DNA from 3 places in the Paenibacillus azoreducens genome. Region 1 is predicted to be linked to each of the others. Evidence: predicted binding sites of a transcription regulator. Region 1 holds the regulator's gene; each other region holds the start of a gene.

Region 1 (10,858 bases):
AAGGAAGAATGGGCCGGAAATGGTTTTCACCAAAAGGCAAGGGCATCTCGATGAGCGTGGTGCTGAGACCTAAGCAGCCGATGCATTATATGCCTCAGCTGACGCTGCTAACAGGAGTCGCTGTCTGCCGTGCGGTAAGGAGAGTAACGGGAGTTATGGCCGGAATGAAGTGGCCCAATGATCTGCTGGTGGACGGGCGCAAAATCAGCGGGATTCTGCTGGAGTCAGCCACCGAAGACGAATATGTCCGGTACTGTATTGCCGGGATCGGCATCAGCGCAAACCAAGATCATGAGGATTACCCGGAAGAACTGAAGCCGATTGCAACCTCCCTGAAGATCGAAAAGGGAGAAAAAATCGACCGTATTCAGCTTATTGCGGCAATATGGGAAGAATTCGAAGCTTTGTACGCCCTGTACCAGCAGGAAGGTTTTGCTCCCATCGCTTCTCTCTGGGAGGCATTGTCCGTTACGCTGGGCAAGACGGTAAATGTCACGATCGCCAGCGGTCCCGTTACCGGAAAAGCGGAAAAGCTGGATCCGAGCGGAGCATTGCTGGTGGTTACGGAAGATGGACGGCGTGTGCCCGTTTTTTCGGGGGATGTAGAGCTTGGGCGGTGAGAGGCATCGCTTCAAGAGGGTTCCTTTGAGGCGTTGTATATTCATGCCGCATACTAAACAGGCACTGTATGCCGCATACTAAACAGGCACCGAATGGCGCTGCATAAAAGGCACATAGCAAACGTAATTAATTGAACAGCGCTATTTGAACTCCGGTTAAGTTTTTTCCTATGATTAGTGAAGCTAAATGGGGAAATAAATAACCGAATTCTATCTCTGTACTCAATCTAAATGGAACGAAGTATCTTCCATGAAGCTGGAAATGACTGTTTCACCGCCAAATATGATTCTAACGGACACAGCGGACGCTATATGGGCTAATTTCGACCATTTTGATTTCTAACGGACACAGACGCCGCTATTTAATCAAAAAGTTCCTTTGTGGCGGTGTTTTGGAGCAATTAAGCGCCGTGGTGTCCGTTAAAATTTAAAAATGACTGTTATTAGCCTCTTAGCGGCTGTGGTGTCCGTTAGAAATCCGCATGACCTCACGGTCACCCGCCGACGATGAAAATGTGATAGTTTTTGTCTCAAAAACGGAAAAGCACATTTTCATATGAAAATGTAAAGACCTGATTTTACTTGAATAGCGACTGTGAGTTTCGTTAGTGGCAGTCATGTTAAAGGCGGTCTTGCACTACTCATTACGTCGATGATTATTATTGATTAGATATCAGAGAGCCAAGACATCGGAGAGAAAGCACTCGGATATCGCATCAAAATTTACCGTTAAAGGCGGTCTTGTATCATTGATTTACGTCGATGATTGTTTTTGATATACTGACATCTAGAGGCGGTATCGGCATGGTGACCGAACTGCACTCTATCTGTGTCATGTAGTGTAGCATTCATAACAGCAAAATGCAGCATACGTTGGATTCTGCTCTGAGCCGAAGGGACCGAGACAGAAGGGACGATCGCAAGTGACTCTTTTTTGCCCTTTCGGAACTTTTTAGTGAAATGCTAAAAGGTTTTTTTGTTTTTCTTCGAGTGCATGTTCAAAAAGGTCGGTTTTCAGCACCGAAGTTTATGCTTCCGATGTGCGTTTTTTCAAAACGCTTCAGTTGGATGAAGTTAGGGACTGAGGAGTGGAGCTACACGTTTTGTAGAAAACGACTTCGTAAGCATCTGCTTGTAGTGGGTACGTGAGCACCTGAAATGTTTCCGGAGGAAACATACTTCGTAAGCATTCGCGTAATGCCCGGCTGAATCCAAGATTCGATGCCGAATCTGCTTCCTGATTCACTTCGTGTTAGATATAGAATTTATAAGTTATCAACGGAGTTGATGAATTCTATATCGCAAGAAAACCTACCTCTTCATCGCGGTCGTTCCCCTTGAAGTGGCCTCGATTAAAGGTTTTCTTATCAAAAGTGGACTTTTTGAACAACCTCTACAAAATATTCCGAATGGAAGGGGCTGCAAAAATGACAGTAAAACATCCGCTGAATATCGTTAAAATGAAAAAAATGAAACAGGAAGGCATCGCGCTCAGTATGGTTACCGCCTATGATTACCCTACGGCGCGCCTTGCGGAAGAAGCGGGCGTGGATATGATCCTCGTTGGCGACTCGCTGGGGAATGTCGTGCTCGGTTACGATTCGACGCTCCCGGTTACGATTGAGGATATGGTGTATCATACGCGTTCCGTCGTGCGCGGGGCGGCTAATACGTTTGTAGTCGCGGACATGCCGTTCATGACATATCACGGAAGCATTGACGAAACGCTGCGCAGCGTGCGCAAGCTTATGCAGGAAGGCCATGCCCATGCCGTCAAAATGGAAGGCGGCAAGGAAATTTGCGCAGCGGTTGAAGCCATCGTTGCCGCCGGGGTTCCGGTACTTGGGCATATTGGTCTGACGCCGCAGTCGGTTAATCAAATTGGCGGCTACCGCATACAAGGCAAGGACGAGAAGGATGCCCGGCGTTTACTTGAAGATGCGAAAGCGCTGGAGCAAGCAGGCGCTTTTGGCATCGTGCTTGAGCTCGTAACCGAGCAGGTCGCGGAATATATTAGCTCCCAGCTGTCCATTCCTACGATCGGGATTGGAGCCGGACGCGGGGTAGACGGTCAAGTGCTGGTATTCCATGATGTCTTCCAATATGCTTCCCCGTATCGCAGCAAAAAATTTGTGAAAACATTCGGCGATGCAGGAGCTTTAATTCGCGAAGGTCTGGCACAATACGTCAAAGAAGTGAAAGAACGTTCCTTTCCGGACGAGAGCCATGTCTTCACTGCTGAGGATCATGTCGTAGAAAATTTATACGGCCCGGGCCGGGAAAAGGTGGATGAAGCATGAAAGCCGTCAGAACGATTGCGGAACTTAGAGAACAAATCGGCGAAATGAAAGCTGCGTCAGCCAAAGCGACAATCGGTTTGGTCCCAACGATGGGGTATCTTCATCAAGGGCATGCCAGCCTGATTCGTGCGGCTAAAGTAAAAACGGATATCGTGGTCGTCAGCATCTTCGTTAATCCGATCCAATTTGGGCCGGGAGAGGATTTTGAAACCTATCCGCGGGATGAGGCGAGAGATTTGGCTGCCGCGGAAGCGGCGGGAGCCGATCTGGTATTTCTGCCGTCGGTCGACACGATGTATCCGAAACCAACCAAAACCAAAATTGCGGTATCGGAGGTAACTTCCGGTCTTTGCGGCGCCTCGCGTCCCGGACATTTTGACGGGGTAACGACCGTTGTCGGGAAGTTATTCCATATCGTACAGCCGGATTATGCCTTTTTCGGCATGAAAGACGCGCAGCAAGTTGCCGTGATCGAGCAGATGGTCTACGACCTCAACTTTAATGTCACCATCGTTCCTTGCCCGATTATACGCGAAGAGGATGGTCTTGCACTCAGCTCCCGGAATGTGTATCTTAGTCCGGAGGAGCGTACGCAGGCGCTCGTGCTTTCACGTTCGCTGCGCGAAACGAAGGAGGCGGTAAAAACCGGCCAAATTCGTACCGCAGGCGAAGCCAAGGAGCTTTTGACCCAAATCATCGGCGAGTCTCCGCTTGCCGTGATCGATTACGTTGAAATTGCGAATTTTCCGGAGCTTTCGCCCCTTGCCGCTGAAACGGCTATTCTCGAGCAGGAAGAATCCGTTCTGATGGCACTTGCGGTTAAATTCGGAAAAACCCGTTTGATCGATAACTGTTTGATCCAACCGAAGGGGGAATAACGCCCATGTTCAGAACGATGATGAAATCCAAAATACACCGTGCCACGGTCACCGAAGCCAACCTTAATTATGTCGGCAGCATTACGATTGACGAGGACCTGATGGAGGCGGCGGATCTGCTGGAAAATGAAAAAGTGCAGATTGTAGACAATAACAACGGTGCGCGTCTTGAAACCTACGTGATTCCGGGCCCCCGCGGCAGCGGCGTGATCTGTCTCAACGGCGCTGCGGCACGCTTGGTACAGCCTGGAGATATCGTTATCATCATGTCTTATGCCATGATGTCTGATGAAGAAATTAAAAACCATAAGCCTCGGGTCGTATTTGTCAATGAGTCGAACCAGCAGGTGACCACCATGGACAAGGAAGTGCACGCCACCATTATTTGACGGCAAGGCGAACGGGCGAAGACAAGGAATGGCAGGCCTTACGGGGAATGAAAACTGCTCCGTCAACAAAAAATGAATGCAGGTGACCGCACTGATTTCATTTTTGTTAAGGGTGGGATGCAGCCATGTTCCAGCATGTTTTCGCGGAAATGAACCACGTGTTAGATGAAATCATGAAATATTACCCAACGGCGCAAGAGGCCCAAAAGCACCAGATGATGCAAAAATGGAATATGCTCAAAACCATGAGCGACGCCATCATCGATGAATGGTTGACATTTGAGGAAAAAATGGGGGAGTTCCGTCAACACGTTGAGGTTCCGTCCACTTCTTCGATCGTAAATGAATCTTCGCCTGAATTGGAATTAAACGCTTTTGTCCGCGGGCAGGGGTATTTCCGGCTGCTGATGTTTGGTCAGGCTGCGCAGCAATTTTCGCAGGTGATTCGCGAATATCCGGATTCCCTCTTGGCCCGGATGTACCTTGCTATGGCACATCTGCATTTGGAGGAAACCAAAGAGGCCCAAAGGCATTTTCAGTGGATACTGCCGCTGGCCAAAAGCCAGAAGTTGAAGGCCATGATCTACAATGCATTAGGATGCATTGCCGTGAAGCATGGGAATGCAGGAAAAGCGCAGGAGTTTTTCGCTTTGGCGTTACAATGCGATCCTACGCTGCCCGATCCTTTGATTAATTTGAAGGTATGCCAGCAAAATTGCGGTCAGCTGCAGTATGGAAGCCAATTGATTTCCCTGATGTGAAGAAACGCGAAAAGGACGATGTATCATGCGCGAATAAGCGTTTGTGCATCGCCCTTTTTCAATCTGTCAAAAAGCATAAAATTCGGGGACCCCGAAAGTTACCGGTATATGCTGCAAAGGCCCGCACGTCACTCAGTACTTTTGCTTTGCAAAAGCGCCCCTCTGTGAGAGGGCGTCGAACTTCTTTCCGGTACCCTCCGCAGGGTTTTTCTTGGCTCCGAATTTTCAAATGTTAAATCTTCTGTTATGCTGGTAAGGAGACTGGAATGAAAGGATTAATCGTAAATCATGAAATTTGCCGTACTGGATTTTGAAACGACAGGCAACCAGTCCGCAGATGAAATTATTCAAGTTGGACTTGCCATTATAGAAGAAGATTTGACCATTTCCCGTGTTTACGGCTCTTATGTCAAGCCTAGCGTGGAGATTCCACCCTTTATTACCCAGCTGACAGGCATCTCGGAGGAAAATGTGGCCGCTGCTCCTTCGTTGGAAGAGATGCTGATGGAGCTCGTGCCTATGCTGGATGATGTGGTTTTGGTTGGACATAACGTTGCATTCGACTTTAATTTTTTGCAAAATGCGCTCGATAGCTGTGGATATCTTCCGTTTTCCGGACGAATTCTCGACACGCTGGATTTTCTCAAAATATGCTTCCCATCCTTGACTTCCTATCAGCTTGGTCAGGTGACGTCCCATTTCGGTTTGCAGCATGACCGTCCGCACCAGGCGGACAGCGATGCCTTGGCAACGGCTTATGTGCTCTTAAAATGTCTGGACGAGCTTGATCATTTGCCTCTTATTGCCCTCCAGCGCCTCCGTGAGCTGTTTGCGGAGGAGGATAGCGATCTTGGTTGGTTTTTTGACGGCTTATGCCAGGAAAAGGAGCAGCAGCCTATTCAGGATCTGAACAGTCATACTTTCTATCGTCAGCTGGCGTTAAAAGTCGATGACTGGACCGAGATGAAACCTCCCCGGGATGAATCCGCCGATAATCCTCTTGAAGGCATGGATTTTAAGGAATATTTGAGCGAGATCCGTAAGCGCCTCAAAAGCATATTGCCTCAATACGAGGAACGCGAGCCGCAATCGATTATGTTCGACGAAGTGATGAATGCGCTGGAACAGGACAAACATCTTTTGATCGAAGCGGGTACGGGGACAGGGAAATCTTTGGGTTACCTCATCCCTTCTATATATCAGAGCGTCAAGCAGCAGCAAAAAGTGATGGTCAGCACGCATACCATCAATCTTCAGGAGCAGCTAAGGGAGCGGGATGTTCCGCTTTTGACGCAGGTTATTCCATTTCCATTCAAAGCTGCGGTATTTAAGGGTAGACAACATTATTTGTGTTTGAGAAAATTTGAACATAAAATAAACAGAAGAGACTTTTTTAATCCCAAGGAAGATACGATCACGGCCGCCCAGATGATCGTTTGGCTCGCGCAAACCGAACATGGGGATGATGAGGAACTGAACCTTGGCGGACGCGGCGGCGACTTCTGGGAAACGGTAAGCAGCGATTCGGACTCCTGTCTGGGCCGCAGCTGCCCATGGTTCCGCAAATGTTATTATCATCGCGCCAAACATGAAGCCGGAATTGCGGATGTCGTCATTACCAACCACTCCAAGCTGTTTACCGATGTAAAAGCTGGCCATCAATTGCTTCCGTCGTATGAGCGTTTGGTGATTGACGAAGCCCATCATTTGGAGGATGTTGCCGGTAAACATTTGGGACTTCATATGAAATACTTCAGTGTTGTCCATACGCTTACCCGGCTTTACAAGGATGGAAAGAACGGGCAGCTTTCTGCGCTGAGACAGCAGCTGCAGTCCTCCGGCCAAGAACGGGCCAGCGACTGGATTGCGGCAATCGATCGCATTAGCGAAGATTTGGTGGACGTGAAGGAAGATTGGGATAAGCTGAATGAACTTTTATTCGCTTTGCTTCCGGAGCGTAATGACGTTTCGCCAGGGGATGTAGGACAATACGTACTTCGCCTTCAACCTGCAAACAAACCGAAGGAATGGGATACGCTCAAAGCGCTCGAAAATCAGATTCATGTGAAAATCAGCGAAGCGGTGCGGCGCGGGGAGAAAATGCTGGCGGAATACAAAGAGGATGAAAGTGATTACAGCGCGGACAGCCTGATTACGGATTTAAGCGGCCTGTTCAAGGATTTGGCAGCGGCGCGCGACGACCTTCGCATCTTCATGAACTTGAATGACGAGACTGTCGTGTACTGGATGGAGGCAAGCAGCCATTTCCGGAGCAAATCGCTCCAGATGTATGCTGTACCGGTCGATGTCAGCAAACAGCTCAAGGAATTGTTTTTCGACAAGAAAAAAAGCATAGTTCTGACGTCTGCCACATTGTCTGTGGATAAATCTTTTCAGTACATGATTGATAACTTGGGGCTTCAAGAGGATCAGGAAAACGGAAGACTGGCTACCGTGATGCTTCCATCGCCATTCAATTACCGCGATCAGGCGCTCCTTGTGATCCCGCGCGATTTCCCAAGCGTTAAGGGGAGCGTAGGCGATGCGGTATTTGTAGATACTTTGGTGCAATCCCTTGCCGACGCCGCGCTGGCGACTCATGGACGAATGTTGGTGTTGTTTACTTCTTACAGGATGTTGCGTCAGGTGCACGAGCCTTTAAAAAATGCTTTGGCGAACAGTGACATTGCAGTGCTGGGCCAAGGCGTTGACAGCGGCAGCCGCACCAAGCTTATCCGCAGATTTCAAGACAGCAGCGCTTCGGTGCTGCTCGGAACGAGCAGTTTTTGGGAAGGGGTGGATATTCCCGGCGATGCTCTGACATGTCTGGCGATTGTAAGACTGCCGTTTCAGCCGCCAAACCATCCGCTCGTCGAAGCGAAAAGCGAGCTTCTGCAGCGTCAGAAAAAAAATCCGTTCATGAAGCTTTCCGTGCCGCAGGCAGTAATCCGCTTTAAACAAGGCTTTGGCCGACTCGTTCGCACGGCGAATGACCGCGGCATCGTCATTGTATACGATACGCGCGTTATCGAATCCTACTACGGGAAGTATTTTCTTTATTCCTTGCCTGGACCCAAAATGGAGCATATGAATACGGAAAAAATGGTTCCTCGTATATCCGAATGGCTTAAAAGTTCCGGAGTCCCCGCAAAGTAATCGAATAAGCTTCGAAGCCACACGTCACTCAGTACTTTTGCTCCGCAAAAGCGCCCCTCTTTGAGAGGCGTCGGACTTCTTTCCGATACTCTTTGTGAGGTTGTTTTAAGATAGTAGAAGTAAAACTCCGGGGGAAACGCATCCTAATATCGCAAGAAAAACATCCGCTAAAAGCGGTCTGTCTTCTTAGAAAGTACGACGATAGACGTTTTTCTAAGCATTGATAGATTAATTAAGCTGCTAAAAATAGGGGGAACAAGCATGAAATCGGAGAAAATATCCGAAGCAGTTGTTCGCAGATTGCCTGTATATTTAAGATATTTGAGCGACTTGCATAAACGGGAGGTCGCTACGGTTTCCTCCCAGGAACTTGGTCAGAGACTCGACCTCAATCCGGCGCAGATCCGTAAGGATCTGGCTTATTTCGGCGATTTTGGCCGGAAAGGCATCGGATATGATGTTTCGTATCTGATCGAAAAAATCCGCCACATCCTGAACCTGGATCAGCAGATCAACGCGGTGTTGGTCGGGGCAGGTAATTTGGGTCAAGCGCTTTCAAACTATAACTTTTACCTGAAGGAAAACATTAAAATTATTGCCGTATTTGATGAAAATCCGAAGAAGATCGGCAAACAAATCAATACGCTGACCGTTCAGCCGATGGAGGAGCTCCGCGAAACGATCAAAGCCCGCAATATCCGTATCGGGATCATTACGGTACCGGATGTCGAAGCGCAAAATGTGGCCGATATCCTGATCGAAGCCGGCATCGAAGCGATCCTGAACTTCGCGCCGGTCATCTTGAAAGCACCTGCGAACATTCGGATTCATCCGGCGGATTTCACTACGGATCTGCTCAGTTTGGCTTATTATTTGGATAACGGAAAGGACGATTCTGCTGATGACGGCGACAAATAGATGGATGATTAAAAACGGCAGCTTTGCGGTTGCGGATGGAGATAAGCCGGTTATTCAAGGCTGCATGGTCATTGAAGACGACCTTATCGTTTATGTGGGCGAGGAGACGCCTGAACTGGATGGCGATATACCCGTTATGGACGGGACCCATCTGTTTTTTATGCCGGGTATGATCAATACGCATGGGCATGCCGCAATGTCGCTGCTTCGCGGATATGGTGACGATCTGGCTTTGCAAATCTGGCTGCAGGAGAAAATGTGGCCGATGGAAGCCAAATTCACCTCATCGGACGTATATTGGGGCACCTCGCTGTCGGTGCTTGAAATGCTGAAAGGCGGCACGACAACCTTCCTGGATATGTACGACCATATGGATCAAGTAGCGAAGGTAACGGAAGAATCGGGAATCCGTGCATCCTTGATGCGCGGCGTTATCGGGCTCTGCCCGGAAGAGGTTCAGCGCCATAAGCTGAATGAAGCCATCCGATTTGCCCGCGACTGGCACGGTAAAGCAGGCGGACGGATTACGACGATGATTTCACCGCATGCGCCATATACTTGTCCTCCGGACTTTATTGAAAAATTCGTTCAGGCCGCTCATGACATGGATTTGCCGATGCATACCCATATGTCTGAAACCAAAGCCGAAGTCGAGCAAAATGTAACTGAATACGGTCTGCGTCCAGTTGCCCATCTGGAGAAACTCGGAGTGTTTTCCCGGCCATCGCTTGTTGCTCATGCCGTTCATTTGACGGATGAAGAAATCGAAATTTTGGCAAAAAACAAGGTAGCCGTATCCCATAACCCGGGCAGCAACCTGAAACTGGCAAGCGGCGTGGCACGCGTAACGGACATGCTGAAGGCTGGCGTGACTGTGTCGCTTGGAACAGACGGGGCGGCGAGCAATAATAACCTCGATATGTTCGAGGAAATGCGTCTCGCGGCATTGATCCATAAAGGAGTCTCCGGCGACCCGACGGCGATCCCGGCAGGGGAAGCATTGAAAATGGGAACGGTTTATGGGGCACAGTCGCTTTTCTTGAACAATGTGGGTACTTTGGCTCCAGGTATGAAAGCTGATTTTATCGCGCTGAATACCGATCAGGCGCATTTTCTGCCGCATACCGACTTGATCTCTCATGCCGTTTATTCGGCCTGCGGCAAGGACGTTGAGCATGTGTGGGTTGATGGCAAACAAGTTGTCAAGCATGGCGCCTGCCTGACACTGGATGAAGAGCGGATCCGCCGGGAAGCGCAGGCCGCTTTTGAGAGCCTATTATCTCGTTAAGAAAGGCTTAGAGGTAGCTTATGCTTAGAATTAGAACAAGAAGAAATGTTTGGAAAAATAAAAAGAAATGGATTTTCCTTGCTATCGCAGTTTTTCTGCTGATCCTATTCGGACTTTACCGCTATTATATCTATGTAACGCAGGACATACGCGCAGAAGAAACCACAGCCATTTTGAAAGCAAAGCAGGAGAGCGGGCTTGTCAAGGTAACCGAGTCATACAAGTCCGTCTGGGATAGCGTTTGCTGGGTGATCGAAGGTTTGGATAAAGAGAATCGCCCTGTTATGGTTTGGGTTCGGATGGAAGGTGGAGGCAAGGTTAAAGCAGGCGAAGGAGCGGTTCATCAGGAATTGCTTGCCGATGGCATGTCGGAAACGCAGATCAAGCAGAAGATTCAACAAGAAATGCCTGATGCGGACAAGATGAAGCTGACGCCGGGAATGTATAACGGGGAATATGTTTGGCAGCTGTTTTACCGCAGCAAAGATCATTATTACTATCAATTTTATCGTTTCCGCGACGGCAAAAGCATCGGAGGGCCATTTACG
Region 2 (10,858 bases), 2.1 Mb from region 1:
GAGGTGGGAGTGTATGAATATGGACAAGGATCGGGATTTGAAAAAACTGTTTAATGACCCGCGCATTCCCGACGCCGACTTGACAGGAAAGGTCATGAGGATTTTGCATACCGAACCTAAAAAAAAGGAGAGATTTTTTGTGAAATATAAAGTTGCTTTGACTGCGGTTGTAGGGATGATGTTAATGGCCTCCACGGGTTACGCGGCCGTTCAGTATAATTCATTGTCGAATAAGGATGGCGAGGTCGTATATGAGACGAAATCGGCGAAAGAGATGGGAACAGAATCGAATGAGGACAGGAAGCATGGCGAAGAATTTTATGCTCTTAAGGAAAAGGTGCTAAAGAGCGGTGAAGCTGGACTGTTCTATCTGGTTGCCAATAACCCGAATCATAAAACAGATCTTGGGACGAAGATGATGCCATTCCAAAATCTCACTCAATTGCGCGATAAGATTACGGATAAATCCGTTAAGATTCCAGACAGTGTCAATGGAAATTATACATTCAAACAAGCGGATGTGATGTTTAGAAATGCTCAGGAAGTAAATCCACCTTCACCGGAAGAAAAAAAGGCGCTTGCGGAAAAACTGAGAAAGCAGGCGGAAGAATCCAAGCAGGGATATGCCATGATGCCGGTTGAAATGACAAATCAGTTTTTCATTCTCCATGCTACGTATCAAAATGGAGAGGATGAAATCGGGGTTACTGTCACTAATGTGAGTGGAAAGGACAAGAACGCTGGATTGTATATTGACGAGGAAGTTGAGTTTAAGCAGGAGAAGGTTCAAGTGAAGGGAGTAGAAATGCTGTATACAGATTGGGGTCGTTCAAAGACGCATGATCTGAGATGGGTATACCAGAGCCCAGACAAAAAGGTGAAATACGTCTATGATATAAGTGGGGACATAGATAAAGTAAGTAAAGAAGCCTTGATGAAAATTGCTGAAAGCTATTTGGAATAAAAATTATTAAACAAGCATTTTGCAAAATTCTGAAATAAAAAACGGGAACCTGCTTCAAAGCGAATTGGAGCGGGTTCCCGTTTCTTTTACATATCAAAAACTTCCGGGGTTCCCGCAAAGTAATCGGAATAAGCTTCAAAGGCTACACGTCACTCAGTATTTTTTGCTCCGCAAAAGCGCCTCTCCTCGAGAGGCGTCGGACTTCTTTCCGATACTCTCAGTACTTTTACTTTGCAAAAGCGCCCTTCAGGCGTCGGACTTCTTTCCGATACTCTTTGTGGGGTTATTTTAACCGGTCGGATCCGGGCTGCGCGCCTTATGATTGAATCGGTTCAAGAACAAGGGGGCGGCACGGTCTTTTATCCTTAATTTACCTTAAGCTGCAGGTCGTTTTTTGTCGTCATATCCCATGATTACCGGAATAATTTTTCATGTTGTCACATTTTTGGACCAGCTGTTCGTTGTATAGAGTGAAAGGTGGGGAGAGGGCTTGAATGACGCGGAGTTAAGTCAGATCATCGTAGAGGGTTTCTCTACTGTTATCACATGCTGGGAAATTGCACCGAAGCCGAGGATCACGCACAGGAGTATTTTTGAAGACATTCCGCAATTTGCGGAAATATCAGGGTGAGGTCCCTTTTGGCGCCTGGTTGTACAAGATTGCTTATCATCAATGCATTGATATGATCCGCAAGCGGAAGCTGGTGAAATATTTGCCTTTCTTTTACCGGGACGATAAAGAAAATAAAGATGTCGACTTGCAGATTGAAGCGGGCTATTTTGATGACCTGCGCATTCCCGATGCCGACTTGACAGGAAAGGTTATGCAAATATTGCATACTGAACAAAAAACAAAGGAGAGATTTTTCATGAAATATAAAGTTGCTTTGACTGCGGTTGTAGGGATGATGTTGATGGGCTCCACGAGTTACGCAGACGTGCAGTATCATTCTTTGAAGAACAAGGATGGCGAAGTCGTATATGAGGTGAAATCGACGAAGACGCAAAAGTCCGGAAAAACAGAATCGAAAGATGAAATAGCGCGTTTCAATGCATTTTTTGAACTTAAGGAGAAGGTGCTAAAGAACGGGGAAGCTGGGCTGTTCTATATGGTTGCCAATAACCCGAATCATCAAACAGATCTTGGAACGAAGTTGACTTCATTCCAAAATCTCTCTCAATTGCGCGATAAGATTACGGATAAATCCGTTAAGATTGCAGACAGTGTTAATGGTAATTATAAATTCAAACAAGCGCAAGTGCTCTTTAAAAATGCTCAGGAAGTAAATCCGCCTTCTCCGGAAGAAAAAAAGGCGATGACGGAAAAGCTGAGAAAGCAGGCAGAAAAGTCCAAAAAGGGATATGCCATGATGCCGGTTGAAATGACAGACCAGTATTCCAACATCTGGGCCACGTATCAAAATGGAGAGAATACAATCGAGGTTACGATCACTAATCTGATCGAGAAAAAGAATGCAATAAGTCTTATTGACGAGAAAGTTGAATTTAAGCAGGAGAAAGTTCAAGTGAAGGGAGTAGAAATGCTGTATACAGATTGGGGGCCTTCAAAGACGCATGATCTGACATGGGTATACGAGAGCCCGGACAAAAAGAAAAGATACGTCTATAATGTCCAGGGAAACATGGATAAAACCAGCAAAGAAAACTTGATGAAAATTGCTGAAAGCTATTTGGAATTTATAAATAGTAAATAAAAAAACGGGAATCCCCTTCAAAGCGAATTGGAGAGGGTTCCCGTTTCTTTTACATATCAAAAACTTCCGGGGTTCCCGCAAAGTAATCGGAATAAGCTTCAAAGGCTACACGTCACTCAGTATTTTTTGCTCCGCAAAAGCGCCTCTCCTCGAGAGGCGTCGGACTTCTTTCCGATACTCTCAGTACTTTTGCTTTGCAAAAGCGCCCTTCAGGCGTCGGACTTCTTTCCGATACTCTTTGTGGGGTTATTTTAACCGGTCAGATCGGGCTGCGCGCCTTATGATTGAATCGGTTCAAGAACAAGACCGGCCATATTGCGGCGGATCAAGTCGCAAGAATCGTTAAACAGCTTGGTTTCTTCCTCATTCAGCCTCAGCTCCAGCAGCTCCTGAATGCCTTCGCTGCCGATGATCGCCGGTACGCCTGCGCATACGTCGCGCTGACCGTATTCCCCATCCAGGATCGCCGATACGGCAATGATTTTATGCTCGTCATTGAGGACGGCGCGGGTAATATGGGCGATTGCGCTGCCGATTCCGAAGTGGGTGGAGCCTTTGCGGGTGAAAATTTCCCAGCCGGCGTCTTTGGTTTTGCGGGCGATATCGTCCAAATCCAGATGTTTGAAGCGCTCAGGATGCTGCGCCAAAATATCGAGGATAGGTTTGCCGCCGATCGTCACATGCGACCAGGCCACAAATTGCGATTCGCCGTGCTCTCCTAACGCATAACCGCTTACGCTGCGCGGATCGACGGAAAAGACATCCGACAGCAGCGTTTTCAGCCGCGATGTATCGATAGAAGTCCCCGAACCGATGACGCGGTGGCGCGGAAAGCCGGTCAGCTTCCAGATCATATACGTCACGATATCCACCGGATTCGCGGCCGTAATAAAAATGCCTTGAAATCCGCTTTCCACGATCGGCACGACAATTTGGCGGGTAATTTCCGCGGCTTGCTCGAGTACGTCCATCCGGTTTTGCCCCGGCTTCGGATTCGCTCCGGCTGTAATGATAACGACGTCCACGTCGGCGCAATCGGCATAGGTGCCTGCATAAATGCTTGTCCGCGTATGGGTGAAATCAATGCAGTGCGACAGGTCCAGCGCCTGTGCCAGTGCCCGGTCATATGTGCGGTCAATCATCATGATTTCGTCGCAGATCGATTGGTTGATCATGGAGTAGGCGCAGCTGGATCCGACCATGCCGGAGCCTACGATGGCGACTCTTCTTCTTTTGCGTTTCATACTTTATCCGCTCCTTTATGAATATTGTACACAAGAAAATTGCAAAAATCCCATGATGAACAAAAGCAACCCAAAATCAGACAAGGTAATGTTAGGCGATCTGACAAAAACAATGTGTCGAAAATCACAAGGAGGCCCAAGACGCTTTGATACGCTGAAGATGTCAAAGAAAATCAAGGTCAGCAAAGGCTAAAGTCCCTTTATCCCGGCCAAGAAAGGGTGAAGTGATGTGAAAACTTATACTTGCGTGGACAAGGACACCTGCATCGCCTGCGGCGCTTGCATCGTTGTTGCTCCGGATATTTTTGATTGCGATGATGAAGGGCTGGCTGAAAATATTCTGCCTGGAGACCAGAATCTCGGCATTGTAGAGGTCCCTGAAGAATTATTGGACAGTCTGGATGAGGCGGAAGATGGATGCCCAACATCATCGATTCGAGTATCCGCAAGTCCGTTTCAAGATCCGAAATCCGAAAAATAAAAAGGGGGATCAACATAAGAAGTTGAAGTTCTACATTTCAGGATCTGAAAAATACACCGCTAAAAAAGCCCCGTCCAAATGAAACATCCGGATGGGGCTTCGTGCTCGTCTATTAATATGCCAAAGCGAACAGCGCCTTGATGTGGGAAAGGTAACGGATGTTACTTGCTTCCTTCATCAGGGATGCAGGCATGCCTTTCAGCGAAATGTTGTTTTCGCCAATGGTAGCTACGGCATCTTTGCGGCCAAGGCTTGCCAGCGTACCGGAGTTCACCGGAGCGAAGGTTTCAAAAGCCTTGTCATTGAGGTAAGCGTAAAGGTTGTAGCCGATCAGCTCGCCCATTTGCCAAGCGATTTGAGCCGTTGGAGGGTAAGGACGACCGGTTGGATCAAAGACAACGGCGCTGTCGCCGGCAACGAATACATCTTGATGGGAAGTGGATTGCAGGAATTCGTTAACGGTTGCGCGTCCGCGGTTCACTTCCAGACCGGATTCGCCAACAAGCGGGTTGCCTTGCACGCCGCCGGTCCATACAAACGTGTTCGTCACGATTTTTTGGCCGTCTTTCAGTTCTACGACATTGTTTTCCACGTTCGTGACAGGAAGTCCGGTCAGGAACTTGACGCCGCGGTTCTCAAGACTTGTCGTGGCGCGCTCGATCAGATGGTCAGGCAGTACCGGCAGGATTTTCGGACCGGCTTCTACCAGAAGCAATTTGATTTCGGCAGGGTTAACGCCGTATTTTTTGGTCAGGTTCGGCAGAACGTCAGCGATTTCGCCGACAAGCTCAACGCCGGTCAAGCCGCCGCCGCCGATCAGGATCGTTGCGTCAGCTTCGTCTTTTGTTTGCGCATAAGCTTTGATGCGTTCTTCGATATGGGAATGAATCCGTTTCGCGTCATCGGCGGACTTCAGCACCATGCTGTATTTGTCCAGCCCAGGAATGCCGAAGTAAGCGGTGATGCTGCCAAGGCCGACTACAAGTGCGTCGTAAGTCAGCTTGGAGCCGTCGGAAAGTTTTACTTCTTTATCTTCTACGGAGAAAGATTCAACCTTTGCGATTTTCAGATCGATATCTTTGCCTTTGAAGAGTTTGCCGAGAGGCATCGTAACTGCTTTTTCAGCCACGCTGCCTGCAGCCAGACGGTGAAGCTCAGTGATGATTTGATGGGTCGAAAATTGGTTCACCACAGTGACGCGCGCTTGTTCTTTGTCCATATACTTGCGCAGCGTCAGTGCAGAAAGAAGTCCACCATATCCTGCACCCAAAATGACAATATGTTTTGACATAGTTTTTCCTCCGTCCTTACTGGTAATTATTGAAAAAAATTATTTTTGTTCTTTAGCGCGTTCGGCAGAAACCTGGAGAAATGCATTCAAGAAGCGGAACATTTTTTGCGCTTGCGGATCTTTCAGCAATTTGAGCAGGCCAAAAACACCGATGACTTCTTGGCTCTCGTCGGCGCGGTCTTTAGCTTCAATAACGTTGGCTGCAAGATGTTTCGCGGATTTGATGACTGGAGAAGCGATTTCCGAGATAGCTCCGACCGTATCGCTTTTCAGTGTTTTGTCCGTTAGAGCGGCTTGGGCGAAATCATAAGACTTTGTCAATACATTCACAAGCTCAGTCAGCTTTGGAAGATTGTCGACCAGAGTCGTCAAGGATTCCTGAACCTCGGGCTTGAGCAGCTGGTCCAGCAAATCTTTTTGATCTTGACTGACAGGCACGTTTGCTTGTTCAGTCTTTACATCAGTAATTGTTTCTGACATGTCCATTTCTCCTTTGCGTAAGCAGCAATGCTTATATTTATTTAAAAAGGGCTGATAGACCCTTTTTGGGCAGAGGGGTCTACAAGCTTCAGACCTTCCTCGGGGATGAAAAAGGCCGTAATCTAAATCACCATTTCCTATGTTAGCATAACACTCTCCAAAAGGATAACGAGGCTTAGGCACAAATTGTGAAGTTTTACACATGTATACGTCTTTTTGGTCCAAAATTCTCTGATTTGCTTCATTTTTACGCCGAAATAGTGATAAAAACTATAGCGAAAACTCGAAAAACTGACGATTCTCCTCGCTAAATAGCAATTCTTCACCTAGCTTCTTCCAAATGCCGCCTCCCTATGCATCGTTTGCCTAAAAGATTGACACTTTAAGGCATCCCAGCTTGGCAAGCCTTCCAGATATACCCAAGAATTGCTACGCTGCTTGACTCCACCTGATGAATTGTTTTCCTAATATTAACTATATGCGCGTTTCCGTACTTTTCCAATATCCAATTTCGGATTTGTACATATCAATAGGCGATCAATCGGGCACGAAAAAACCGCTCTTCCTGCACGCGGGTGCTTGGCGAGAGCGGTTTGGATCATCCGCAATTAAGGTTGGTTCGGCGTCTGCGGCGTGATCGGGTCCGAATTCAGTGCGCCGGAAGCTTCAATGGTCCGATACTGCTTCAGCATAAAAATTCTCCAGCGGACGATCATGCCGAATGCCAGCAGGAAGAAAAGCGCGCCGGATTGCGGAATCGAAACATATTCATCAATCACTTGGTGGAGCACCGTGCGAACGATCAGAAGCACAAACAAAATAACGACGAAGCTCTTGGAGCGTTTGGCAAATATGTGGCCTTCGCTCACCTCGAATTTGGTGCTTCGGATCAGCGGATATGAAAACAAGAACCAGCCGACAAGGAAGGCGATCAAAGCCCAAAGAATGGGGACGCGTACAGCGGGCGCCACGAACATCAGAAAGCCTGTGGCCATGCCCATCGGCGGGATCAGTATTTTTTTAATGGTAACCGGTTTGTTGCTGGCCTTCAAACGTACAAAGATGACCGCAAGCGCCATAACCAGTGCCCCCACGGTGGATCCAATTTGAAGGAATGAGGGACTAATATGAGCCAAGTTCAAGACTCCTCTCCAAAAAAAGATGTAATTAATCACATATAACTATATTATATCACACCCACCAAGAAGTAAACTTGTGCTCCGTTTGAAGTCAAGTTGCCTGATTACCTGCGGTTTTCAGAGTTCATGCCATCCACAAACATCCTCAGTACATACCGAAAGCTCTCGTCCAATGGGATATCCATTTGAAAGCCGCCATGCTGCTCAAGCGTCGCAAATCCATGCAAAAGGCTGCGCAGACCGCGAATGGCATGCAGCGTCTCCTGTTCTCCAAGCCCGAAAGGTTCCATAATCCGGAGAAAGAGATCCAGCAGCTCCTGTTTGGCCTGGTCGAGTTCTTCATGCTGCAGCAGGTTTACCTTATAAAATGCTTCGTACAGCCCTGGTCGGGAGCGGGCAAACCGGAGGTATGCTTCGCATAGACTCAAAATGGCTTCATCACCGGATTTGCCAATAACGGCGTCGCGGGTTGTCTCGACGAGCAGATGCAGGCAGTAAACCGTCAGCGCTGCGCGCAGATCGGGCAGCCCCTTCACATGATTATACAGCGAAGGCGAGCGTACGTTTAATTTTTGCGCCAGAGCGGCCAGCGTAAGCGAGTCCAATCCCGATTCGTCGGCAAGCTCGGCGGCGGCAACCAGCAAGGTGTGGCGGTCAAGTCCTATTTTAGCCATAGGTTACTTCCCTCCTTTAAAAGCTTCGGCTGCGCGTTGGACAGCATGGTTCATCGCATCAACCGGATTTTCGATCATCGAGCCGTGGCCGACGGCAAGCCAAGAAGGCTGAAGCGCCGTTAAACGGCGGGCGCTCGCGAGAGCAGCCTCTTTGTTCCAGGTCGCCATCGCCGGAAAAGGGAACAGCAGCCGCATATGGCCGGATACGGCCATTCCGCCCCGGATTTGAAAAGCATCGCCGGCTATCAGCACCTTGCTCCGCGTATCCAGAAATGCCATATGTCCCGGAGTATGGCCGGGCGAGGCGATGGCCTGCAGCGATCCGATCCGGTCTCCGTCAGCGATCAAATGATCCGGTTTGGTGCGGATGTTCTTAGGAACGCTTCCCCGGATAGCCGTCTGCGGCTCGCCTTCTTCGAGAGCGCTGCTGCCGGCCAGAAGGGCCTGGTCACGGCGCGAAATATAGACTTGTGCGGTTGGAATGGCATCCTTAAGCGCATCCAGAGCGCCAATATGATCTCCATGCGCATGGGTAAGCAGGATGCGGGTAATCGGTTTGCCTAGCGAATCGGCTGCTTCACGTATCCCCTTGATGCTGAATGGCATGCCTGCGTCGATTAGAGTAAGGCCGTCATTTTCTTCCACAAGGTACACGTTTACCGGAAACAGATTCGGCATAAAGGAAAGTTGGGTTACTTGATGAACTGTCGTCTTTTTCATAATAATCTTCCTCCGCATCTACCAAACTAATGATATTAGTATTATAACTAATACAATTAGTTTTAACAAGCTTATTTTTATTTTGAAATAAAAAAGCGAGGGAATCATATGAAAAAACGTTTCCAAAAATACATATTCATACTATAATGGTTTTGTAAACCCTTTCATATGTCTAATCTGATTTTTGGGCCCTTCCTGCGAAGGGCCCCTTTTTTTACATATCAGATAATAGTATAAACTTCCGGGGTCCCCGCAAAGTAATCGGAATAAGCTTCGAAGGTCATGCGTCACTCAGTACTTTTACTCCGTAAAAGCGCCTCTCTTCGAGAGTCGTCGGACTTCTTTCCGATACTCTCAGTACTTTTGCTTTGCAAAAGCGCCCTTCAGGCGTCGGACTTCTTTCCGATACTTTTTGTGGGGTTATTTTAGTAAAAGTGAGAACATCGCTGGCCTAAGGCCGTCTAATTGTATAGAAGAAAAACGCCAACCGAAGTACCCTTCAAAGAAGACAGACCGCATTTGGCGGAAATTTTTTCTTGCGATTATAAAATTACTTAAGCTCCGCTTAAAACTTATATATTCTATAATCTTATAAGATAAGAGTGAAAGAGAGAGCAGGGAGGATCGTCATGATGGACGCGTCACGGGATGCTGCGTTGGTCAGGGAAGTACTGGCTGGTCAAAAAGAAAGCTTTACGCAGCTAGTGGATGCACACAAAAACAAAATCTACGGGTTGCTGCGCGGAATGGGTGCAGGTCCGCAGGATGCCCAAGATTATACTCAGGAGGCTTTTCTCAAGGCATACCGGAAGCTGGGGACTTTTAGGGAGGAATCCAGTTTTGCTTCCTGGATGTACACGATTGCCGTAAATGTGATGAGGGATGCCAAGCGGAAAAAAAAAGCCGAGCCGGCGGATGATGAGGTCTTGGCCCAAGGGCGTCATCATAGCGAAACGCCGGAATTCGTTTATTTGCGCAAGGAGACCGGCGGAGAAGTAAGTCGTTTACTGGAGGAGCTTCCGGATAAATACCGCATCGTGCTTCTCCTTAGATATACAAATGAACTCAGTTATGAAGAAATTGCCGAAATTGCCGGTATTGAAGTGAATCAGGTGCGCAACCGGCTTCACCGGGCCAAGAAGTCCTTATATAAGAAAATCAAGGATAAGGAGGGGATGAAGAATGAAATGCTGGAAGCTATCGCAAACGAAAAAGTACATTCAATCTGGAAATGATGGAGACGATGAGCTGAAGTTCCATATTGAGATATGTCCGGAGTGTCAGACATTGGTACGTGAAGCTGAAGAAGAGGAAAAGCTTTGGATGGACCTGCTGTATTCGGAATCCCTGCCCGAAGGTTTCACGGAGCGGGTTATGTCTGCACTCGAAGGGGTGGAAATCGAACAGACTGAGCCAATCCATTCGGCTGCAGCAAGCAAACGTATTCGAAAAACACGGCGGCTGTTGAAAAAAAGCGCCTTATGGATCGCATCGTTGTTCATTGTTACCGCAGCCTTTACACTATACGCCCAGCCGTCTATTGCCGATTGGGTAAGATCCATTTTTTCGAATGAGACAACGGACAGCGGCATGATGGACGCCCGCCAGGTCGGGCTCCTGCAGAACCCCCACGTAAAGGTTGAGGATAAGGGGTACATCCTTGAAATCAATGAAGTGATTGCGGATGCCACCAGACTCGTGATGGGAGTCAAAGTAACAGATCCTGAAGGGAAACCTCTAGTTTATCAAGTGAACTGGAATAACTTGCATATCAGAGATGCGAACGGAAAAGAAGTGGCAGAGCTCAGGGGCATTGAAGGCACGGATACCATCGAAAAGCTGACATTTACTTTTACGCAGGAAATCAATACGGATGAGTTGGATGTGGAAGGACATGTGGATCGCATTGCGATCCCGTTCTCGGAGCAGTATGTGGAAGGGAAGTGGGATTTCAGCTTCAAGCTCGACATGAGGAAGGCAAACGAGCTGACGGTTGTCACTCCGCTGCATCAGCAATATACAACCCCTGAAGGTATGCACATTGAAATGGAAAAGCTGGTCCGGACACCAAGCGGGGTACGTCTGGAATTAAACACCAGCCTAAGGGGCAAGGCTGCGGAACTTTCTCCGGAAGAACTCGAAGGACAGCA
Region 3 (10,858 bases), 450 kb from region 1:
CTGTACGTTCATACGGGCATCACCTCTCCAATGATATGGTTTTGTAAAGTATATTTTACCATATTCACCGTCCGTGGTGGCCCTAAAGTCGTTATTGAAGCAGGAATTGGATGAACCTTGCCCATGAGGGTTCAAAACTATATATTGGATATGATACGATGTACATACCTTTAGTTTTAGTTTTTCTTGCGATTATAGGTGCTAAAAGCTCTGATGAAGCTTATAAATTCTATAATCATAAAAATGAGGTGAATTCATGGATTTCAGAATAGACCTGGTTCCGGCGCGGAGAAAACGGGTGATTAGCGGTTTAATGCAGCTGTATTTATATGATTTCACCCTTTATCAGAATCTGGATGTAAACCAGGATGGCGTATTTCCGGAGTACCCCGGGCTGGACGATTATTGGAAAAGAGGCATGGGGAAATACCCCTTTTTGATGACAAGCGGTGGAAAACCGGCTGGTTTTGCGTTAGTGGAACGCCTGATCGACCCGCAGGAAGGCGACTATTACATGACCGAATTTTTTGTGATGCAAAAATACCGCCGCTTCGGCTTGGGCAGCTGGGCCGCGGGTGAATTATTCGATCGCTTTCAAGGGCGGTGGAAGGTCACGCAGATTAAAAACAATACACCGGCTCAGGCTTTTTGGCGGAAAATAATTGGCAATTATACGAATCAGCAGTTTGAAGAGATGATCCATCCGTCGAACGGAAACATCAGTCAGTATTTTATGTCATAAAAGATTAATCATATTAATGAATTTTCTAACTTTATAAGTAAGGAGGCAGAAAGATGGAAAAGCGTTCTTTTGGCAAAACAGGGATGGAAGTCAGCATTTTAGGTTTTGGCGGACAGCAAATCGGTCAAGAACAAGAACTGTCGAAAGTGGAGAAACTGCTGAACCACGCGCTTGATGAAGGCTTAAACGTGATTGATACGGCGGAATGCTACAGCGACAGCGAAGAATTGATCGGCAAAATTTTGTCGCACCGCAGGGACGATTATTATCTCTTCACCAAATGCGGGCATGCGGCGGGGTTTGACGGGGAGGACTGGAATCCGGCGATGCTCGAAAAGAGTATTGACCGCAGCCTCAAACGCCTGCAGACGGATTATGTGGATGTCATTCATTTACATAGCTGTTCGGAAAAGATTTTGCGCCAAGGCGCGGTCATCGAGGTTCTGCAAAAAGCAAAGAAACAGGGGAAAACGCGTTTTATCGGTTACAGCGGGGATCGGACCGATGCTTTATACGCCGTGCAAACCGGATTGTTTGATAGCCTGATGATTTCCTTGAACATTGCCGACCAGGAAGCTATTGATTTGGCTCTGCCTGAAGCCGTGGAAAGAAAGATGGGGGTTATCGCCAAACGTCCGGTTGCCAATGTCGCTTGGACTTATGAGACTCTTCCGGAAAAAGCATACCCTTATGTGTATTGGCAGCGGCTGAAGAAACTCCAATATGATTTCCTGACGGATTCCGAACGGGCGGTTGTAACCGCGCTGCGGTTTGCTTTGAACGTTCCAGGGGTGAGTACGGCCATTGTCGGCACGCAAAAACCAGGCAGGTGGTCGGAAAATGCCAAGCTTTTGCAGTCAAGTACTTTGTCCGAGCAGGAATACGAGCAAATCCGCGCGCGCTGGAAGGAGATTGCCGATGAAGATTGGGTAGGGAAGACCTGATCGGGTATCCCGAACTTGTCTGCCTGCGCAAATCCAAAACCAGGGGAAACAGCCAAGAAGAAGATTTTTGAGTATATTAACATGCTTTTACGTTGGAAAAAGGAAGCGGTCAGCAATCTCATTGACGGCTTCTTTTCTCTATGAAGATTCGGGAGAGTGGCGAGGTCATTATTTCTCGTTACTAACTGCATCCCTTGCTGAATAAATATGAAAGTGATTACTTTCACAAACTTTGGTAAAACTTTGTGTTATTCTTTGTGGAGTAGTGCACAGTACTGTATCGCTGCAATTAACAACTAAGAAAGAGACAAGGGGTAAATGCAGACATGAAGAAGATGAAGTCTTTCGGGAGTATCATACTTATCCTGAGCTTAGTCGTCATGCTGTCAGCATGCGGCAGTGGGAACAACAACGGCAAAGTGGCCGGCAACGAAGGCGAAAAGAGCGGCATCGTTACCGCTATCGGCGAAGGTGACGGTAAGCATGGTGCAATTAAGGTAGAAGTTACGTTCGAGAACAATGAAATGAAAGACATTAAAGTTCTTGAACAGAATGAAAATAAAGTGTTGGCTGAGCCTGTATATAAAGAATTAAAAGAAACGATGATCGATTCGAACAATGCAAATGTCGATGCGATCAGCGGCTCGACTTTGACAAGTAAGGGTTATATTGATGCCGTTAAAGATGCAGTCGCGAAGGCTGGATTGACGCTGGTTGCGAAGCAGGCTGCTAATAAGAACACAGCGGACGAGCCATCCGAGCAAACCTATGACGTCGTCATTATCGGTGCCGGAGGCGCTGGATTCAGCGCGGCTCTGGAGGCTAAGCAGGCAGGGGCTTCCGTCGTTCTATTGGAGAAAATGCCTACCGTAGGCGGAAACACGTTGATTTCCGGTGGCGAGATGAACGCTGCGGGCACATGGGTACAACAGAAGATGGGCATCAAAGACAGTGTGGATCTGTTCGCTGAAGATACGCTTAAAGGCGGAGACAATGTCGGCGATCCGGAAATGGTTCGCGTGCTTGCCGAGAATGCGACCGCTGCTGCAGAATGGTTGAAAAATGATATCAAAGTAAATTTCCTGGAAGATCACCTGTTCCAGTTCGGCGGTCATTCCGTTAAGCGTGCGCTTATTCCTGAAGGACATACCGGTGCTGAATTGATTACGAAACTAAAGACGAAGCTGGATGACATGGGCATCGATCTGAAGACGAATACGAAGGCTGAAAAATTGCTCACAGATGATAGCGGTAAAGTGAACGGCGTAGAAGCAACTGGAGCGAATGGCACTAAGATTACATTCCATGCAAATAAAGGTGTAGTCATTGCAACAGGCGGATTTGGATCCAATGTTGAAATGAGAAAGCAGTACAATCCGGAATTCGATGAGAAATATATGACTACGGATGCACCGGGTTCGACCGGGGATGGTATCGTCATGGCGCAAGCTGTTGGCGCTGCCTTGACCAATATGGAGAGTATCCAGACTTATCCGGTATGCAATCCTGTGACCGGCGTTATTTCGCTGGTTGCAGATAGCCGTTTTGACGGAGCAATCCTCGTCAATCAGAGCGGTAAACGCTTCGTTGAAGAACTGGAACGCCGCGACGTCATCTCCAGAGCGATTCTGGCTCAAAAAGGCGGCTACGCTTACCAATTGTGGAATCAGGACATCGGAGATATCAGCAAAACGGTAGAAGTGCATAAGGACGAATATGATATGCTCGTTAAGGAAGGCGTCCTATACAAAGCCGATACATTGAAGGAAGCGGCAGAATTCTTCAAAATCGATCCGAAGGCGCTGCAAGAAACCATTGACCGTGTCAATAAATTCGCCAAATCGGGTAAGGATGAAGACTTCAAACACCGCGCGGGCTTGAAGGATATGAGCAAAGGTCCTTACTATATTGAAAAAGCCGTACCTTCCGTTCACCATACAATGGGCGGACTTGTAATCAACAAGACGACACAAGTCATGAATGAGAAGGGCGAGCGGATACCAGGGTTGTTTGCAGCTGGTGAAGTAACCGGCGTTATTCACGGTACGAACCGTCTAGGCGGGAACGCGATTGCCGATGCGATTACATTCGGGCGCATTGCCGGACAAGAAGCGGCCAAATAACATAAACTGAGTAATTCGAAGGGGCTGTCCTTTTCGCTATTGTAAATATAGTGATATGCTCCCCTTACGGTAGACAGGTGAAATAATAAAACCTGCTACTGTAAGGGGGCTTTTTTATGCCTAATAAAAAATATGATGCGTCAGAGAAACTCGTTATTATTGGTGAAATCGAAAGCGGGGAAATTGGCGTTAAAGCTGCAGCCGAGAAATACGGTATCACCAAAACGACTTTGGCGAAATGGCGGCGTCGTTACAAGGTGTATGGTTATGAAGGGTTAGAGAAACGCACTCATAATCGAAATTATAGCGCTGAGCTTAAGCTCCAAGCGGTGAAGGATTACATAGAGGGAGGATTGTCTCAATATCAGATCATCGATAAATACAAGATTGCAAGCAGAACGCAGCTTTCCAACTGGATTAAGGAGTATAATCGTCATAGCAGCTTAAAAGCTTACTCAGGAGGAGCGAAAGCAATGACGAAGGGGCGTTCGACGACTTGGCAGGAACGGATCGATATTGTGCAATACTGTCTTGCTCATCAGTATGACTACCGTAAGACAGCGGACCATTTTCAGGTCTCCTACCAGCAAGTCTACCAATGGGTGAAGAAGTTTGAGAATGGCGGTCAGGATGCGTTAAAGGATGGCCGGGGGAGAAAGAAAGCGCCGGAGGAACTAACAGAGGCCGATCGCCAAAAACTCGAGATGAAAAAGATGGAGTATGAAATCGAGCGGCTTCGGGCGGAGAATGCATTTCTAAAAAAGTTACGGGAATTCCAAAGGAGGCGAAGCTAAGCCAATACCGTCATGAGAACGTCTATCTTACTATTCAAGCGCTTCAGGAAGAAGCGTTGTTCAGCGTTCAGCTGCTGTGTGACATTGCAGACATTTCACGTTCAAGCTATTACAAGTGGCTAAATCGCAAGCCCAGTTCCCATGAGCAGGAGAATGCAGAGTTAACGCATGTCATGATGTCCATTTATGAGAAAGTCGAGCGTACCTTTGGATACCGTCAATTAACGTTGCACATGCGCCGCCAAACGGGAAAAACGATTAACCAAAAGCGCGTGTACCGGCTGATGAAGATACAAGGAATTCAATCTGTCATCCGGAGGAAGAAAAAGAGATATGCGAGATCCACCCCACAGCAGGTGGCAGAGAACGTGCTGAACCGCAAATTCACTGCAGATGCGCCAAATGAAAAGTGGGTTACGGATGTGACGGAATTCAAGTACGGCAATGGCCAAAAAGCGTATCTAAGCGCTATTCTCGACCTTTATGATAAATCCATCGTTTCCTATGTATTCGGGCATTCCAATAACAAACCTCTTGTATTTCAGACGTTGAAACGGGCCTTGCAAGAAGTACCAGGAAGCAAGCCCATGCTTCATAGCGACCGGGGTTTCCAATATACCTCTCTGGATTTCAAGAAGCTCTTGGACGATGACGAAATGACTCAGAGTATGTCACGTGTTGGACGATGCATCGATAACGGTCCAATGGAATCTTTCTGGGGAACCCTAAAATGCGAGAAGTATTATTTACACACCTACCATACCTTTGAGGAGCTCGAAAAAGACCTCCAGGCCTATATCCACTTTTACAATTACGAACGATTACAAGCAAAACTAAACGGCCTCAGTCCGATGGAATTCAGGACAAAGGCCGCTTAATTGATTTTTATTTTTTGTACTGTCTACTTGACGGGGTGCAGTTCAATAGCGGGGGCAGTCTCTTTTTTATAATTTTCAAGTTCCAAAATATCATCATATGAAAAATTCACAAAAGGAAAGATACATTGTGCGTCTATTGTGCAAAGCTATATAAATTGAACTATAGAAAAGGACAAGAAATAGGCAAGAGGGAGAAATGATTCTGGAGAAGCGAAGCGCTCGCCTTTGTGAGTGGATTTCTACCATAGATAGGTTCAAATCATAGAAATCTGGGAGCAACAGCGATCGAAAGAACATTTCACACGGCTGCCTTCAATCTGTACAATTCATTGGTTCAACTTATATAGCTATAAAGCTTTCGTGACATCAAGATATAAAAAGCTTTAAGATGTATATGTATGATGGGCGCATAGCGAAAAAAGTTATACGGGAAATGATTTGAGAACCGCAAAAGGAGGGGATTCTATGGGAACAATGTGGAAGGGCGGCCAAATTTACACGATGAAGGCGGAACTACAAACTGTTGAGGCGGTATATACCGAAAACGGAGTTATTTTGGGGACCGGTGCATTGGCCGAACTGGAGAATAAGTATCGCGGGCAAATAGATCATGTCGAAGATTTGCGGGGCGGTGTCATGTTCCCTGGTTTTGTGGACAGCCATATGCATTTAATCGGACATGGGGAGACTTTTCTCAAATTGCAATTAGGCGGCTGCCGGAGCAGGGAAGAGGCAATTGAACGGGTGAAAGCACAAGCCGAGATATTGCCGGAAGGCATATGGATCATCGGCGAAGGCTGGAATGAAAATGAATGGACGGATTCAGGTTTGCCTGAACGGGAGCTGCTGGATTTGGTCGCACCCAGACACCCGGTCCTCCTGCGGAGAGTGTGCAGGCATGCGATTGCTGTCAACACGGCCGCGCTTGCCGCGGCGGGAGTGAACGAATATACTCGCGTACCGAACGGTGGTGTATTGGGGCGGGACGCTGCGGGAAGATTAAACGGCATCCTCAAAGAGCAAGCCCAGGAGCTGGTGCTTGGAGCGATGCCCGGTGCGACGGATGAATATTTGGCAGCAGCGTTGGAGGCGGCGATTGAAGACTGCTGGTCCAAAGGTTTAACGGGCGGCCATACGGAGGATCTAAGTTATTACGGGAGCTGCACCCGAACCATGAACGCATTTCATAGCGTCATTCATGAGCGGCACAAGCATTTTCGGGCGCACCTGCTCGTACATCATTTAGTGCTGGACGAGTGGCTGCGAGAGCACAGAGGCGAGTATATTGAATCGTCGCTGCTTGAATTTGGAGCCATGAAGCTGTTTGCGGATGGGGCGCTCGGCGGAAGAACCGCTCTGCTCAGCCGGCCGTATGCGGACGATCCAACGACAAACGGTGTTGCGGTACATTCGGATGATGAGCTGGAAAGTCTGGTTATAAAGGCGAGACAGCATGGCTTAGCTGTTGCCTCTCATGCCATCGGGGATGCGGCAGCCGAAAAGGTGCTCAAATATCTGGAGAAGTATCCATGTCCTGAAGGAAAAAGAGACCGGCTGATTCATGGACAGATCCTCCGTCCCGAACTGGTTGCACAAATGAAGAGGATGCCTGTCATAACCGACATTCAGCCAAGTTTTGTGGCATCGGATTTCCCGTGGGTGATGGAACGGATCGGCGATCCCCAAGGGCTGCTGGTTTATGCCTGGCATACTCTTTTGGCAGAAGGCATCCCTTGTGCAGGAGGCTCTGATGCACCGATCGAGAAGGTGTCGCCGCTCGAAGGCATTCATGCGGCAGTAACGCGGACAAAACCCGGCCAGAAAACCGTCTATGAAGAAAAGGAAAAGCTCACGATGTATGAAGCAATCTCTATATATACCAAAGGAAGCGCCTTTGCAGCCTGCCATGAACGAACACATGGCCTGATCGGGGAAGGATATGCGGCGGATTTTACGGTTTTGATGCAGGATCCGTTCGGCGGAAATCCGGATATTCTTCTTGAAGATCTCGTCCAAATGACGGTCGTGAACGGGAACGTAGTTTACGCAAGAAAATAAACCTATTCGAAGTTGAATTTATAAACGGCAGCAACCTTATGTAATTCAATATGTCAAAAAATCATCATATGAAAAATTCACAATAGAAAAATCATTTACCGTACCTGGGAGCTTACTACTAAAACACCTGCTATTCACGTTTTTATCAACAACACAAGAAAAAAGGATCTTAAATTACCATAAATATAATTATGTAAACTTATATGCTGTATGGTACAGATAGCAAAACAAACTTGATCCCATACTCTCCAAAGATCCATTGATCATTTTCCGTCCTTTTCGAACCCTGCCCTGCATATGAATGGAGGGGAGGGGAGCGTGAAGAGGGCGTGGACAAGATTGTCAAAAGATATTATCAGCTGAAGCAGCAGCAAAAAGAGACCGAACAGGAACTTAAGGAACTGCGTGATCAAATTATAAGTTTTTGCCAGGAAAAAGAAACATCGGAATTTGCCGCGGGTCCTTACCGGGTAAAGCTGATTTCGCAAGCAAGGAAGGAATTTGATGATGCCAAGCTGTATGGGGCGCTGCCTGATCCGGAGTTATGGCGGATGTTGTCCAAATCCGATCCTGCGAAGATTGCCGGCCTGGTTAAGCTGGGGGTTATCAAAGAGGAGAGGCTGCAGGATACGTATGCTTTGAAGGAAATAACATTGCTGCAGGTGGATAAGAGATAAAATAGCAAGCAGCAGGCCCGGACGGAGAATGAACTCCGCGTGCCTGCTGCTTTCTTGATTGATTTTATTTGGATTGAATATCTTGAAGTACACGGTAAAGGATAACGCCAGCTTGGGCTCTCGTTAATTTGCCCTTCGGATCAAAGGAATGATCCGGGTTGCCTTGAAGGTAGCCTTTTTGCACAGAATAGGCGACGGCTCCTTTGGCTGCTTCCTGTATGCTGCCGGCATCCTTGAAGGAAAGATCGGATGACGCATTGCCAGGGCTTGCACCCAGAGCGTTAGCAAGCAGAACGGCCAGTTCCTCGCGGGTCAACGCGTGGTTTGCATTTTGTTCCGCCGACCGGTCGCTCCAGGTTTTGCCCGTACCGAGAAGGCGGTCGAGCAGAGACAGGAATTCGGCCTGCGTCACTTGATCATTCGGCTTGAACGTATTTTCCGTATCCTTGCCATTCGCTAAATAATGGGAGGCAATCACTTCAATTTCATGTTTGGCCCAGTGATTGGAAATATCGGCAAAGGTTTTGAGGGTTTCGGCAGCTGCAAATGTGCCCAGCTTGGAAACCTGGAATGAAATAAGTCCAGGGGCTTTGCTTCCTGCCAAGACATATTTCCATGTTCCATCGCTGCTTTGCGCGAAAATTCCGACTTTATTGCGGTTTGTCACTTTGGACGTATCAAGGTCAAGCGTAATCATCAGCGGCACGGCTAATGCTGTAGCAGGTTCGTTAATCGTTAAGGCATTGGAAACGAAAGTTGCGCTTCCGCCGTTCGGCGCCTGCGGAGTGCCTGCCGGTGCGCCGCCGAAACGGATGCTGATGTTAAGCTTGTCTTTAACGACAAAGCTCTTAATATCATCGGCCGGAATCAAAATTTCAAAGCCTTTGCCTTTAATGATGAGCGGTTTTTTAGCTTTTAGAAGCTGATCTGTCAGCGAACTGCTCCAATCAATAACCAGCGGATATTTGGAGTCGACGGTAACATCGGTAATGTCCACGATCACCGTTTTGTTGTCCGCTTTGTTCAACTGATCGGTAATGTAAGCAGAATCAACGCTCAGAAGAGCAGATTTTTGATCGCCTGTACCTTTGTCCGTCAGCACTCCGGCTTTCACTTTTATTCCTTGCGACACTGGCGAAGGCGTTGAGCTGGAGCCGCTGCCGGAACCGCTGCCCGGGTTGGTTCCTGGATTTGTGCCAGGATCTGGATCCGGGCCTGGTTTTGGATCCGGATTAGGTTTCGGGCATGGGCTAAGTGCAGGCGTTTTTGGTACATCAGCGGTAGACTCAACGTTTCCAGCAGCCAACTTCGCTTTCGTTACATGATAGGAACCGGAAACTTGTTCAGGACCTTGAATCGGATCTGTACCTGGCGTTGGAGTTGCCGGTGCACCGGGATCCTTATCAGGGTTCGCAGGCGGATCAACCGGATCGACAGGCGGTTGTTCCGGTGACGGGTCGGATTCTTTTGGCGGAGTTTGGGAATCATCGCCGTTTCCGCCTTCTGCAGCCACAACCTCAACCGTTATGCCTTCAGATACTTTTACAGGAATCTGTTTTTTGTCTGCGCCTGTCAGGACAGCATTTTTAACCGTAAAGGCGTATTTTCCTGCTTCAGTCGCATGGAACGTGAATGTCTTGGCTGTCCCTTTAGCAGCAGGTGTATCTAATTCAAAGTTTTCTTGGATGATCTTTTGCGTGGAATCCGGTTCGTTTGCATCCGCAGCCGTTTGATCGCTTGTAAGCTTGGCGTCGTATTCCAAGTCAAAGGCAATGGAGTGTACTTCGTCTTTACCGTTGAAATTAACGCTGACCTCAATCGGTTCATTAATGTTGACCTTGGAAGACTTTGCAGTCAGTCCAACCTCTGTCGTTTGATCCACAGGAGCTTGATCGGTATTGTATTCATACGTTTTGGCCGGTGCCGATGAACCATTGCCCGCATCGTCATATACGAAGAGCTGAATATGGTTCAGGCCCTTTTGCAGCGGAACTTCAACTTTAAAGTTGCCTTTATTGTCTACGGTTCCCGTGTATTCTTTCAAATGATCCTTATCCAAACCAGCCTTCGCTTTAACATGGACCAGATCCGGCAAATTCGTACCGTCAAAGAAGTATTCGATAAGAAGATCGTTTTCAATCTCGCCCTTCAATATTCCGACATCAGGTTTGTCCGGATTTACCTCGACTTTATCTGGCAAGGTGGTCTCAGGCGCCGTATTGTCTACAAGGAAAGCCTTGCCGGATTTTGCTAGAAGCTTCCCATTTTCATCACCCGGCTCAAAGACGTATGGCACGAGTACATACTCTCCGTCCGGACTTAATTTGAACGGTTTTGGTTTTCCGTCCAACGGATATACGGTACCATCCCATTTAAATGAATAGTAATACGGCTCAAGGTTTTTCTCGAATTCATCTTTGTAGACGATTCCGACAGCGGGAGTTGTTCCATCTTCCTCAAAACGGAAAGCAACAAATTGATAATTGTCGAGTTTTTTATTCACCGAGTAATATACTTCTGTGCCATGACCGCCTTCCGCCGTTGACAGATAGATCGGGTCAATGTCGATATTCGATATTCCGTCCTGGTCGTATTTTTTGCCTACAAATACGCTGAACGGAACATGCAGCTTGTGGCCGGTT

Evidence for each region. The regulator Rex, encoded in region 1, represses fermentation and respiration genes when NADH is low (regulators of the CRP and FNR family bind a similar motif). The targets are predictions, from matches to a motif close to TTGTGAAATATTTCACAA.
Region 2: the regulator Rex is predicted to act here: its motif matches at 4,036-4,053, upstream of L6442_RS02795 (L-lactate dehydrogenase).
Region 3: the regulator Rex is predicted to act here: its motif matches at 1,898-1,915, upstream of L6442_RS14045 (flavocytochrome c).

What each region holds. Positions count from the first base shown of each region.
Region 1 covers NZ_AP025343.1:2,756,725-2,767,582, forward strand. The annotation lists gene L6442_RS11935 (biotin--[acetyl-CoA-carboxylase] ligase) at 1-620, shown strand, start outside; gene panB (3-methyl-2-oxobutanoate hydroxymethyltransferase) at 2,048-2,920, shown strand; gene panC (pantoate--beta-alanine ligase) at 2,917-3,798, shown strand; gene panD (aspartate 1-decarboxylase) at 3,804-4,187, shown strand; gene L6442_RS11955 (tetratricopeptide repeat protein) at 4,313-4,948, shown strand; gene dinG (ATP-dependent DNA helicase DinG) at 5,237-8,104, shown strand; gene L6442_RS11965 (redox-sensing transcriptional repressor Rex) at 8,366-9,022, shown strand; gene L6442_RS11970 (amidohydrolase) at 9,006-10,310, shown strand; gene L6442_RS11975 (cell wall elongation regulator TseB-like domain-containing protein) at 10,331-10,858, shown strand, end outside.
Region 2 covers NZ_AP025343.1:661,244-672,101, forward strand. The annotation lists gene L6442_RS02780 (RNA polymerase sigma factor) at 1-54, shown strand, start outside; gene L6442_RS02785 (DUF4367 domain-containing protein) at 14-964, shown strand; gene L6442_RS02790 (DUF4367 domain-containing protein) at 1,558-2,679, shown strand; gene L6442_RS02795 (L-lactate dehydrogenase) at 2,958-3,923, opposite strand; gene L6442_RS02800 (ferredoxin) at 4,153-4,404, shown strand; gene L6442_RS02805 (NAD(P)/FAD-dependent oxidoreductase) at 4,517-5,695, opposite strand; gene L6442_RS02810 (helical membrane plugin domain-containing protein) at 5,735-6,175, opposite strand; gene L6442_RS02815 (CcdC family protein) at 6,784-7,311, opposite strand; gene L6442_RS02820 (TetR/AcrR family transcriptional regulator) at 7,419-7,988, opposite strand; gene L6442_RS02825 (MBL fold metallo-hydrolase) at 7,992-8,708, opposite strand; gene L6442_RS02830 (RNA polymerase sigma factor) at 9,338-9,943, shown strand; gene L6442_RS02835 (DUF4179 domain-containing protein) at 9,891-10,858, shown strand, end outside.
Region 3 covers NZ_AP025343.1:3,209,771-3,220,628, forward strand. The annotation lists gene xerS (tyrosine recombinase XerS) at 1-12, opposite strand, end outside; gene L6442_RS14035 (GNAT family N-acetyltransferase) at 257-742, shown strand; gene L6442_RS14040 (aldo/keto reductase) at 796-1,686, shown strand; gene L6442_RS14045 (flavocytochrome c) at 2,013-3,809, shown strand; gene L6442_RS14050 (helix-turn-helix domain-containing protein) at 3,926-4,603, shown strand; gene L6442_RS14055 (IS3 family transposase) at 4,582-5,481, shown strand; gene L6442_RS14060 (amidohydrolase) at 5,947-7,539, shown strand; gene L6442_RS14065 (hypothetical protein) at 7,869-8,216, shown strand; gene L6442_RS14070 (S8 family serine peptidase) at 8,281-10,858, opposite strand, start outside.